One region of the Janthinobacterium sp. GW823-FHT03B06 genome, then DNA from elsewhere that is predicted to be linked to it. Evidence: predicted binding sites of a transcription regulator. Region 1 holds the regulator's gene; each other region holds the start of a gene.
What was found. Region 1 encodes NrdR, which represses ribonucleotide reductase genes. Its sites were predicted from a motif close to CACNANATNTNGTG; they were not measured.

Region 1 (3,276 bases):
GGCAAGCTTCGTAACATACGCTTACATGCCATGGCCAGGTTTAAGTCCAGCTTAAGCGCCGCGGCCTTGTCCTGGCTGCGGCGGCGCGCGGCGATTATAGCTGCACGGTTGCATTCCTTGCTCAATTTGGGCACTTAACTTACAATTTGACTTCCATTACGTCTCACGTGACTGGCGAAAAGTCGGGCGATCTCCCTGAGTGGCGATCGGCAAACCGGCGAAAGGTGGGCACCCACCGGGAAACGTGAGATTTTTCATCAGCCGTTCGCCTGGGTAGCCACTATGGAAAAGCACGAAGAGGCTGCCCGTCCAATGTTGTTATTCACTTAACGCCGGCTCCCCTCATTCGATCCAACCTGCCAGTACAAGCACCCTCATACTTGGAGTTTTTACATGTTTGCAAAAGATCACACCCTCGCCAACGTCGATCCTGAATTGTTCGCCGTCATTCAAAAAGAAAACACGCGCCAGCACGATCATATCGAACTGATCGCCTCGGAGAACTACACGTCGCCAGCCGTAATGGAAGCGCAAGGCTCGCAGCTGACGAACAAGTACGCCGAAGGCTACCCGGGCAAGCGCTACTACGGCGGCTGCGAATACGTCGACGTGGCCGAGCAACTGGCCATCGACCGCGTCAAGAAACTGTTCGGCGCCGAATGCGCGAACGTGCAGCCGAATTCCGGCTCGCAGGCGAACCAGGGCGTGTTCTTCGCCATGCTGAAACCAGGCGACCTGATCATGGGCATGTCGCTGGCCGAAGGCGGTCACCTGACCCACGGCATGCCGCTGAACATGTCCGGCAAATGGTTTGACGTCGTGTCGTATGGCTTGACGGCGGAAGAAGACATCGACTACGAGGCGATGGAGCGCCTGGCCCGCGAACGCAAGCCAAAACTGATCATCGCCGGCGCATCCGCGTTCTCGAAAAAAATCGACTTCGAACGCTTCGGCAAGATCGCCAAGGAAGTGGGCGCCTACTTCATGGTGGACATGGCCCACTACGCCGGCCTGATCGCCGCCGGCCTGTACCCGAATCCGGTGCCGTTCGCCGACTTCGTCACCTCGACCACGCACAAATCGCTGCGCGGTCCGCGCGGCGGCATCATCCTGATGAAGGCCGAGCACGAAAAAGCCATCAACTCGGCCATCTTCCCTGGTATCCAGGGCGGTCCGCTGATGCACGTGATCGCCGGCAAGGCCGTCGCCTTCAAGGAAGCGCTGAGCCCTGAATTCGTCGAATACCAGAAGCAAGTGATCAAGAACGCCGACGTGCTGGCGAAAACCCTGATCAAGCGCGGCCTGCGCATCGTGTCCGGCGGCACCGAATCGCACGTCATGCTGGTCGACCTGCGCGCCAAGAACCTGACGGGCAAGGAAGCCGAAGCCATCCTCGGTTCCGCGCACATCACCTGCAACAAGAACGGCATCCCGAACGACCCGCAAAAACCCTTCGTCACCTCGGGCATCCGCCTGGGCAGCCCGGCAATGACGACGCGCGGTTTCAAGGAAGCGCAAGCGGAAGAAGTGGGCAACCTGATCGCCGACGTGCTGGACAACCCGCATGACGCCGCCACCATCGAGCGCGTCAAAGCGGCCGTGAAAGTGCTGGCCGACGCGCACCCTGTGTACGCAGCATAATTATTTGTCCAGAATGTGTCATACGGAGTAAGATTCCGTATGACACATTCCTTCGTGCCCAAGGGCGCCCGGAGTGATTCGGGCGCCCTTTGTACAAGGGCGGCGATTTCCCGTAATTATTACTATAAAGTTGTAACCAGCCCATGAAATGTCCATTTTGCCAGCACGGCGACACCCAGGTTCTCGATACGCGCGTATCGGAGGAAGGGGATGCCATTCGGCGCCGCCGCCGCTGCGGCAAATGCGACAAGCGGTTTACCACGTACGAGCGCATTGAACTTATCATGCCGGCCGTCGTCAAAAAGAATGGCAGCCGGACGGAGTTCGCTGCGGATAAGTTGCGCGGCAGTTTGATGCTGGCCTTGCGCAAGCGTCCCGTCGCGGCCGCCTCGGTGGATACGGCCATCGCGTCCATCCAGGAAAAACTGCTGACCAGCGGCTTGCGCGAAGTCGATTCCGGCTATATCGGCGAGCTCGTCATGCAGGAACTCAAGCGCCTCGACAAGATCGCCTACATCCGCTTTGCCTCAGTGTATAAAAATTTCGAAGACCTGGCCGAGTTCCAGGATGCGATCGCCGAAGTGGGGCAGGCGCGCAAGCCCTGACGCCTGCTCGAAGCCTCTTGTTCGACGACGGGGCTGCTCATGTGCCCCGTTTTGCGCCCCGTTTCCACCACGCCAGCGCTCGCCTGGCAATCGGCCTGATCAATAACTACGCCGTTCTTCTCCCCTTATCGCTGCGCTGTTTGCGCTAGCGCAGATCCTGGTTTTTGCGCGCGCCTATCGTGTAGCTGGGCCGCCTGTTCTTGCGACTCTTTCTGCGGAAGGGAGCAAGGCATGCGCAAGGGCGGTCGCACTATGTTTCCAGCGGGTGGCAGCAGCCTCGTCGAGGTGCTCGTGTCGCTGCTGCTGTTGGCGCTGGGCCTGCTCGGTGCCAGCATTTTGCAACTGCACTCCCTGCGCGCGCGCCATGAGTCGGCGCTGTTGTCGGCGGGCGCGCAGCTGGCGGCCGGCATGGCCGAGCGCATGCGCGCAAACGGCGTGCTCATGAATGGACCCGATGCGGGCAATCCCTACTTGAACGTGGCCTACGCGGCGGCGGACGACGCCGAAGCAGGCGGCACCGCGCCGGACTGCTTTGGCGCTAGCGCCTGCAGCGCGGCCGAACTGGCGCAATTCGACATCGCCGAATGGAAGCAATCGCTGCATGCGGCCTTGCCCGGCGCGCGCCTGCATATCTGCCGCGATGCCTCTGTCTGGGATACCGCCGCGCAAGGCTTGCACTGGGCGTGCAGCGGCGGCAAGGGCGCGCCCATCGTCATCAAGCTGGGCTGGCGCGGCCGCTTGCCCGATGGCTCGCCCGCCGTGAATGCGGCAGGCGAGTCGCTGCCCAGGCTGGTATTCCAGCTGGGCGGAGGCGGCGCATGAACGGCGTGCATGCCGCGTGGCGCTGGCGGCGCGGCATGAGCCTCGTCGAATTGCTGGTGGCCCTGTCGCTGGGCGCGCTGCTGATGCTGGCCGCCAGTGGCGTGCTGCTGGCGGCCAGCGGCAGCTATGGCGACCAGTCCGCCAGCGCGCGGCTGGACGACAATGGCCGCTATGCGCTCGACACCATCGCCCGCGCCGTGCGCCAGAC
Region 2 (3,276 bases), on a different contig from region 1:
GCCGGCCTGCAGGATGGCGGGATAGCGCTTGCGGTCTTCGCGGGCGAAGCGGTACGTCGTGCCTTCGGCCGGCGTCGCTTCCAGGTTGTACATATGGCCCGTCTCTTCCTGGAAGGCCACCATGCGGGCGCGCACGTGGTCGAGCAGGCGGATCGCCAGCGCATGGCCCTCGGCGGACGTGATGTCCCAGGCGTCGCCGCTGAAATTGCGGATCATCTCGTTGATGCCGTTCACGCCCAGGGTGGAAAAGTGGTTGCGCAGGGTGCCCAGGTAGCGCTTCGTGTACGGGAACAGGCCCTGCTGCATCAGTTCCTCGATGGTGCGGCGCTTGATTTCCAGGCTGGTCTTGCCCAGTTCCAGCAGGCGGTCCAGGTCCGCCATCAAGGCCGCTTCGTCGCCGCGCCACAGGTGGCCCAGGCGTGCGCAGTTGATCGTCACCACGCCCAGGGAGCCCGTCTGCTCGGCGGAGCCGAACAGGCCATTGCCCCTTTTCAGCAGTTCGCGCAAGTCCAGCTGCAAGCGGCAGCACATGGAGCGGATCATGTTCGGCTTGAGTTCCGAATTGATGAAGTTCTGGAAGTAGGGCAGGCCGTAGCGGGCCGTCATTTCGAACAGGCGTTCCGCGTTTTCGCTATGCCAGTCGAAATCCTCGGTGATGTTATAGGTGGGGATGGGGAAGGTGAAGACCCTGCCCTTGGCGTCGCCCGCCATCATGATCTCGATGTAGGCGCGGTTGATCATGTCCATCTCCGCCTGCAGCTCGCCATAGCTGAAGTCCATTTCCCGGCCGGCGATGACGGGAATCTGCTCGCGCAGGTCGTCCGGGCAGACCCAGTCGAAAGTGAGGTTGGTGAACGGCGTCTGCGTGCCCCAGCGCGATGGCACGTTGAGGTTGAAGATCAGCTCCTGCATGTACTGGCGCACGTCTTCATAGCGCAGGCTGTCCTTGCGGATGTAGGGCGCCATATAGGTATCGAAGGAGCTGAACGCCTGCGCGCCGGCCCACTCGTTTTGCAGGGTGCCGAGAAAATTGACGATCTGGCCGATGGCGCTCGACATGTGCTTGGGCGGGCCCGATTCGATCTTGCCCGGCACGCCGTTCAAGCCTTCATGCAGCAGGGTGCGCAGCGACCAGCCGGCGCAATAGCCGGCCAGCATGTCGAGGTCGTGGATGTGCAGCGCCGCTTCGCGGTGCGCCGCGCCCACTTCCGGCGGATACACCTGGTCCAGCCAGTAGTTGGCGATGACCTTGCCCGATACATTGAGTATCAGGCCGCCCAGCGAGTAACCCTGGTTGGCGTTGGCGTTGACACGCCAGTCGCGCCGGTCCAGGTATTCATTGATGGATGCGGCGACATCGACCTGGCCGCGTGTGGGGGAAACTGCATTTGTCGTCATGAAACCTCCAATAAACACAACATGCGGTGTTTTTATGGAGATTAATCACTAAATATAGTGGCGTCAAAGGGCGCGTGCAGTTGCGTGACGAATCCTTGATGCAGGTGAAAAATCCACGTCAGCCGCTTTTGTTCCAGCGCGTTTCGCGCAGGATCAGCCAGCTCGCGCAAAAGAACGCGGCGCCGCAGGCGGCCACGCTGGCGACGGAGGCGGGCAGCACGTGCATCCAGATTTCCAGCGGCGTGTAGGTGCTCCAGCTGGCCACGCGCGCGTCGAAGGTGACGTAGTTCGCCAGCAGCCAGTAGACGGCCAGCAGGCCCGTGCAGATGGCGGCCTGACGCAGCAGCGGCATCTTGCGGCGCGCGAACACGGCCAGCAGGAACAGCAGCAGCACGCCCGGATACGCGCCCAGCACTTCCGGCGACAGCACGGAGATGGTCCCTGCGTCATAGCCATCGGGCGGGCCGGCCCACTGCACCTGCAGCGCGGTGAGGAACAGGGTGAGCAGGAAAATCAGCAGCGGTTTGCGGGTCATGGCGGGCAATCGGATAGGGAAAAAGTGGGGCATTTTACAGCCAGGTCAAGCAAGTTGAACGCGCGCCAGCCATGCATGCATTCCTTCACCTGTGTCAAGGACTGGGCGGTATGGGCGGGGCTATAGTCTGCACCCTGAGCCGATACAGGACTGTGAATATCATGATGCTTGAATCAACTACCGCCACCCGCGTGGCCGGACCGCTGGAACTGGTCTGCCCCGCCGGCAGCCTGCCCGCCTTGAAAGCGGCCGTCGACAATGGCGCCGACACCGTGTACCTGGGTTTTCGCGATGCCACCAATGCACGCAATTTCGCCGGCCTCAATTTCGACGAAAAGGCCATCGCCGAGGGCGTGCGCTACGCCCACCAATATGGACGCAAGGTGCTGCTGGCGCTGAATACCTATCCGCAGCCGCACAACTGGGCCGTGTGGCGCAGCGCCATCGACCGCGCCGCGCAAGCCGGCATCGACGCCATGATCGTCGCCGATCCGGGCTTGATGGCGTATGCAAGCGAGCATCACCCGCAGCTGCGCCTGCACCTGTCCGTGCAAGGCTCGGCCACCAACTACGAAGCGATCAATTTTTACCAGGAACACTTCGGCATCGCCCGCGCCGTGCTGCCGCGCGTGCTGTCGATGGCGCAGGTCGAGCAACTGATCGCCAAGACGGACGTCGAGATCGAGGTCTTCGGCTTCGGCAGCCTGTGCGTGATGGTCGAAGGGCGCTGCGCGCTGTCGTCGTATGCGACGGGCGAGGCGCCGAACACGCACGGCGTGTGCTCGCCGGCGAAATCCGTGCGCTGGCTGGAAACGCCGAACGGCCTCGAATCGCGCCTGAACGGCGTGCTGATCGACCGCTACGCACCGGGCGAAAACGCCAGCTATCCGACCCTGTGCAAGGGGCGTTTCGAAGTCAACGACGAAGAGTATTACGCCATCGAGGAGCCGGCCAGCCTGAACACGCTGGCGCTGCTGCCGCAGCTGATCGCCATGGGCGTGCGCGCCGTGAAGATCGAAGGGCGCCAGCGCAGCCCCGCGTATGTGGCGCAGGTGACGCGCGTGTGGCGCGAAGCGATCGACGCCTGCCGCGAAGGCAATGCGCGCTACGCCGTCAAGCCGGGCTGGATGGCGGCCATGGACAAGCTGGCCGAAGGCCAGCAGCACACCTTGGGCGCGTATCACCGCTCCTGGAAATAGCAAAACCTGCTGCGCTTCTCGGCCCCGCCGCGAGCCGCTCGCTACGGTTTTGTCACTTAAAAAAATATTGGAAAAGGCATGCTAAAACTCTCTTTGGGTCCCTTGCTGTACTACTGGCCGCGCGCCACCGTCTTCGAGTTTTAC
Region 3 (3,276 bases), on a different contig from region 1:
GGTGATCCTGGCGCGCCTGTCGCCACGCCGGGCCGTGAGCCTGGCGCCGCCCGTGCTGGCGGCCCTGGCCGCGTATGCGTTTCCCGGCAATGTGCGCGAACTGGAAAACGTGCTGGAGCGGGCGCTGGCCTTTGCCGACGGCGGCGTGATCGCGCTCGACGGGCTGGCCTTGCCATCCGCGCCGGGCAGCATGCCGTTGCGGGCGGCGCCGGCATTGCCGGACTTGCCGGAACGGCAACTGTGCCTGCCCGGCATGGCGGCATATGGCGTGGGCCCGGTCCTGCCGCTGGACGTGTATTTGCGTCAGGCCGAGCGCGACATGATCATGCAGGCGCTGGTCCAGGCGCGTTATCACCGCGCGCGGGCGGCGCGCCAGCTGGGCCTGAGTGTGCGCCAGCTGCGTTACCGCATGCAGAAATTGACGATACAGGAAGCCTTACTTGATGAGCGGATGGACGATAGATGAAGATGGCTGGTGCGACGGCGCGCTGCGCTATGACTCGCCGTACTGTGATGCGCGTCCGGACGGTGCGCAAGTCGACTTGCTGGTGATTCATAACATCAGCTTGCCGGGTGGCCGCTTTGGCGGGCCGCATGTGTCGGACTTGTTTACGGGCCGGGTAGATTATAATGCCGATCCTTCCTTCGCCGACCTGCGTGGCTTGCAGGTGTCGGCGCACTTTTTTGTGCGGCGCGATGGTGCGTTGTTGCAATATGTTTCTACTGATCAACGTGCCTGGCATGCGGGCGCGTCCGTGTTCGAAGGACGCCCGCAGTGCAATGGCTATTCCATCGGTATCGAAATGGAGGGCGCGGACGATGTGCCTTTCCAGCGGCGGCAATACCATGTGCTGGCGGCGCTGACGGCGGCGCTGGTGGCGCGCCACGGGCTGTCCCATGTGCGCGGTCACGAGCATATCGCACCGGGAAGGAAGACGGATCCGGGGCCGTTTTTTGACTGGTATTTTTATCAAGAGTGCTGGCTGGAAACCCTGCGCGGGCAGCCTGCGTTAGCGCTTACTTCGCGGGGATTGGGCTTTCCATCCATGCCCTGAAAAGTCAACCGAAATCGTATATGAAAATACAAAAAATTACGCCGGCGGATGCTGGAAAACTATTGCATCGCCCTTCGATGGGCACTACAATTAGTACAGAAGTTGGATGTAAAGACTATATCTAGTGCCATCACAGACGTTTTCAGAATTATTGTCAAAGCTATCCGGATTGCTGATAAAGCACTGGAACTGGCGGTTTATCACCCTTGATCGTGTTTCGCGCCAGCCGGGCAGTACGGTGTGGCGCTATGGATACTGACCTGTTTTATGCAGTATAAATTTACTATTTAGCAACAAATACCTGAAGAAACCCTGACCATCGGGCGTTCTATTCAACAACACACGCGGCAGCAAAACTGCAGGCTGACTTTAGCTGACAACGGGAGCTTCAATGCAATCACCACAAGATATTTCCATCCATCCAACGCCAGTATCGCCAGCGCCAGGCGCGGCCAACAGCGTGGCGAGCACGGGCGCGGCATTGGGCGACTATCGCATCATCCGCCGCAACGGCGCGGTGGTGGCATTTGAGCCTTCGAAGATCGCCATCGCCATGACCAAGGCGTTTTTGGCCGTTAACGGCGGCCAGGGCGCCGCCTCGGCACGCATCCGCGAACTGGTGGAGCAACTGACGGACGGCGTCGTCGCCGCGCTGGTGCGTCGCCATCCGGGCGGCGGCACCTTCCATATCGAAGACGTGCAAGACCAGGTGGAACTGTCGCTGATGCGTTCGGGCGAGCACGACGTGGCGCGTGCCTACGTGCTGTACCGCGCCAAGCATATGGAAGAGCGCCGCCTGCAGAAGGAAGCGCAAGGCGCGTCCGCACAAGTTTCCGCGCCGCAATTAAATGTCACCGACAACGGCGTGCGCCGCCTGCTGGACATGCAGGAAGTGCGCGACCTGATCAACGCCGCCTGCGCCGGCCTGGAAAAGCACGTCGATGCCGACGCCATCCTGGCTGAAACGGTGAAGAACCTGTACGACGGCGTGCCCGTCGAAGAGCTGCACAAGTCGGCCATCCTGGCAGCGCGCGCGCTGATGGAAAAAGACCCGGCCTACAGCCAGGTCACGGCCCGCATCCTGCTGCACACGGTGCGCAAGGAAGTGTTCGGCAAGGAAGTGCCGCAAGCGGCCGCCGCCGCCGAATATCTGACGTATTTCCCGCAATATATCGCCAAGGGCATCGCCGCCGAGCTGCTGAACCCGGTACTCGCCAGTTTCGACCTGGAGCGCCTGGCCAAAGCCATCGTCGCCGACCGCGACTTGCAATTCGGCTACATCGGCCTGCAAACCCTGTACGACCGCTACTTCCTGCACATCCAGGACGTGCGCATCGAAATGCCGCAGGCGTTCTACATGCGCGTGGCCATGGGCCTGGCGTTGAACGAGGCGGACCGCGAAGCGCGCGCCATCGAGTTCTACAGCCTGCTGTCCTCGTTCGACTTCATGAGCTCGACCCCGACCCTGTTCAACTCGGGCACCCTGCGCTCGCAGCTGTCGTCGTGCTACCTGAGCACCGTCTCCGATGACCTGGAAGGCATCTACGACGCCATCAAGGACAACGCGCTGCTGGCCAAGTTTGCCGGCGGCCTGGGTAACGACTGGACGCCGGTGCGCGCCCTGGGCGCCCACATCAAGGGCACCAACGGCAAGTCGCAAGGCGTGGTGCCGTTCCTGAAAGTGGTCAACGACACGGCCGTGGCAGTCAACCAGGGCGGCAAGCGCAAGGGCGCCGTCTGCGCCTACCTGGAAACCTGGCACATGGACATCGAGGAATTCCTCGACCTGCGCAAGAACACGGGCGACGACCGCCGCCGCACGCACGACATGAACACGGCGAACTGGATTCCCGACATGTTCATGAAGCGCGTCATGGAAAAAGGCGATTGGACCCTGTTCTCGCCGTCGGACACGCCAGACCTGCACGACAAGGTCGGCAAGGCTTTTGAGCAGGCTTACCTGGGCTACGAAGCCAAGGCCGCCGCCGGCGAAATCCGCGTCTTCAAGAAGATCGCGGCGCTGGACCTGTGGCGCAAGATGCTGTCGATGCTGTTTGAAACGGGCCACCCATGGATCACGTTCAAGGATCCGTGCAACATCCGCAGCCCGCAGTCGCACGTCGGCGTCGTCCACAGCTCGAACCTGTGCACGGAAATCACGCTGAACACGGGCCCTGACGAAATCGCCGTCTGCAACCTCGGTTCCGTCAACATGCCGGCG

Region 2: AC1RBA_RS25105 (ribonucleoside triphosphate reductase) is a predicted target of NrdR. The motif match lies at 1,445-1,458, and genes of this name have one in related genera.
Region 3: AC1RBA_RS21570 (ribonucleoside-diphosphate reductase subunit alpha) is a predicted target of NrdR. The motif match lies at 1,169-1,182, and genes of this name have one in related genera.

Annotation. Positions count from the first base shown of each region.
Region 1 is NZ_JBXAJE010000005.1:87,843-91,118, forward strand. It holds ZMP/ZTP riboswitch at 158-282, shown strand; gene glyA (serine hydroxymethyltransferase) at 394-1,641, shown strand; gene nrdR (transcriptional regulator NrdR) at 1,785-2,246, shown strand; gene pilV (type IV pilus modification protein PilV) at 2,499-3,068, shown strand; gene AC1RBA_RS17800 (PilW family protein) at 3,065-3,276, shown strand, end outside.
Region 2 is NZ_JBXAJE010000010.1:41,962-45,237, forward strand. It holds gene AC1RBA_RS25105 (ribonucleoside triphosphate reductase) at 1-1,398, opposite strand, end outside; gene AC1RBA_RS25110 (hypothetical protein) at 1,517-1,933, opposite strand; gene ubiU (ubiquinone anaerobic biosynthesis protein UbiU) at 2,095-3,132, shown strand; gene ubiV (ubiquinone anaerobic biosynthesis protein UbiV) at 3,211-3,276, shown strand, end outside.
Region 3 is NZ_JBXAJE010000007.1:93,442-96,717, forward strand. It holds gene AC1RBA_RS21560 (sigma 54-interacting transcriptional regulator) at 1-466, shown strand, start outside; gene ampD (1,6-anhydro-N-acetylmuramyl-L-alanine amidase AmpD) at 444-1,055, shown strand; gene AC1RBA_RS21570 (ribonucleoside-diphosphate reductase subunit alpha) at 1,447-3,276, shown strand, end outside.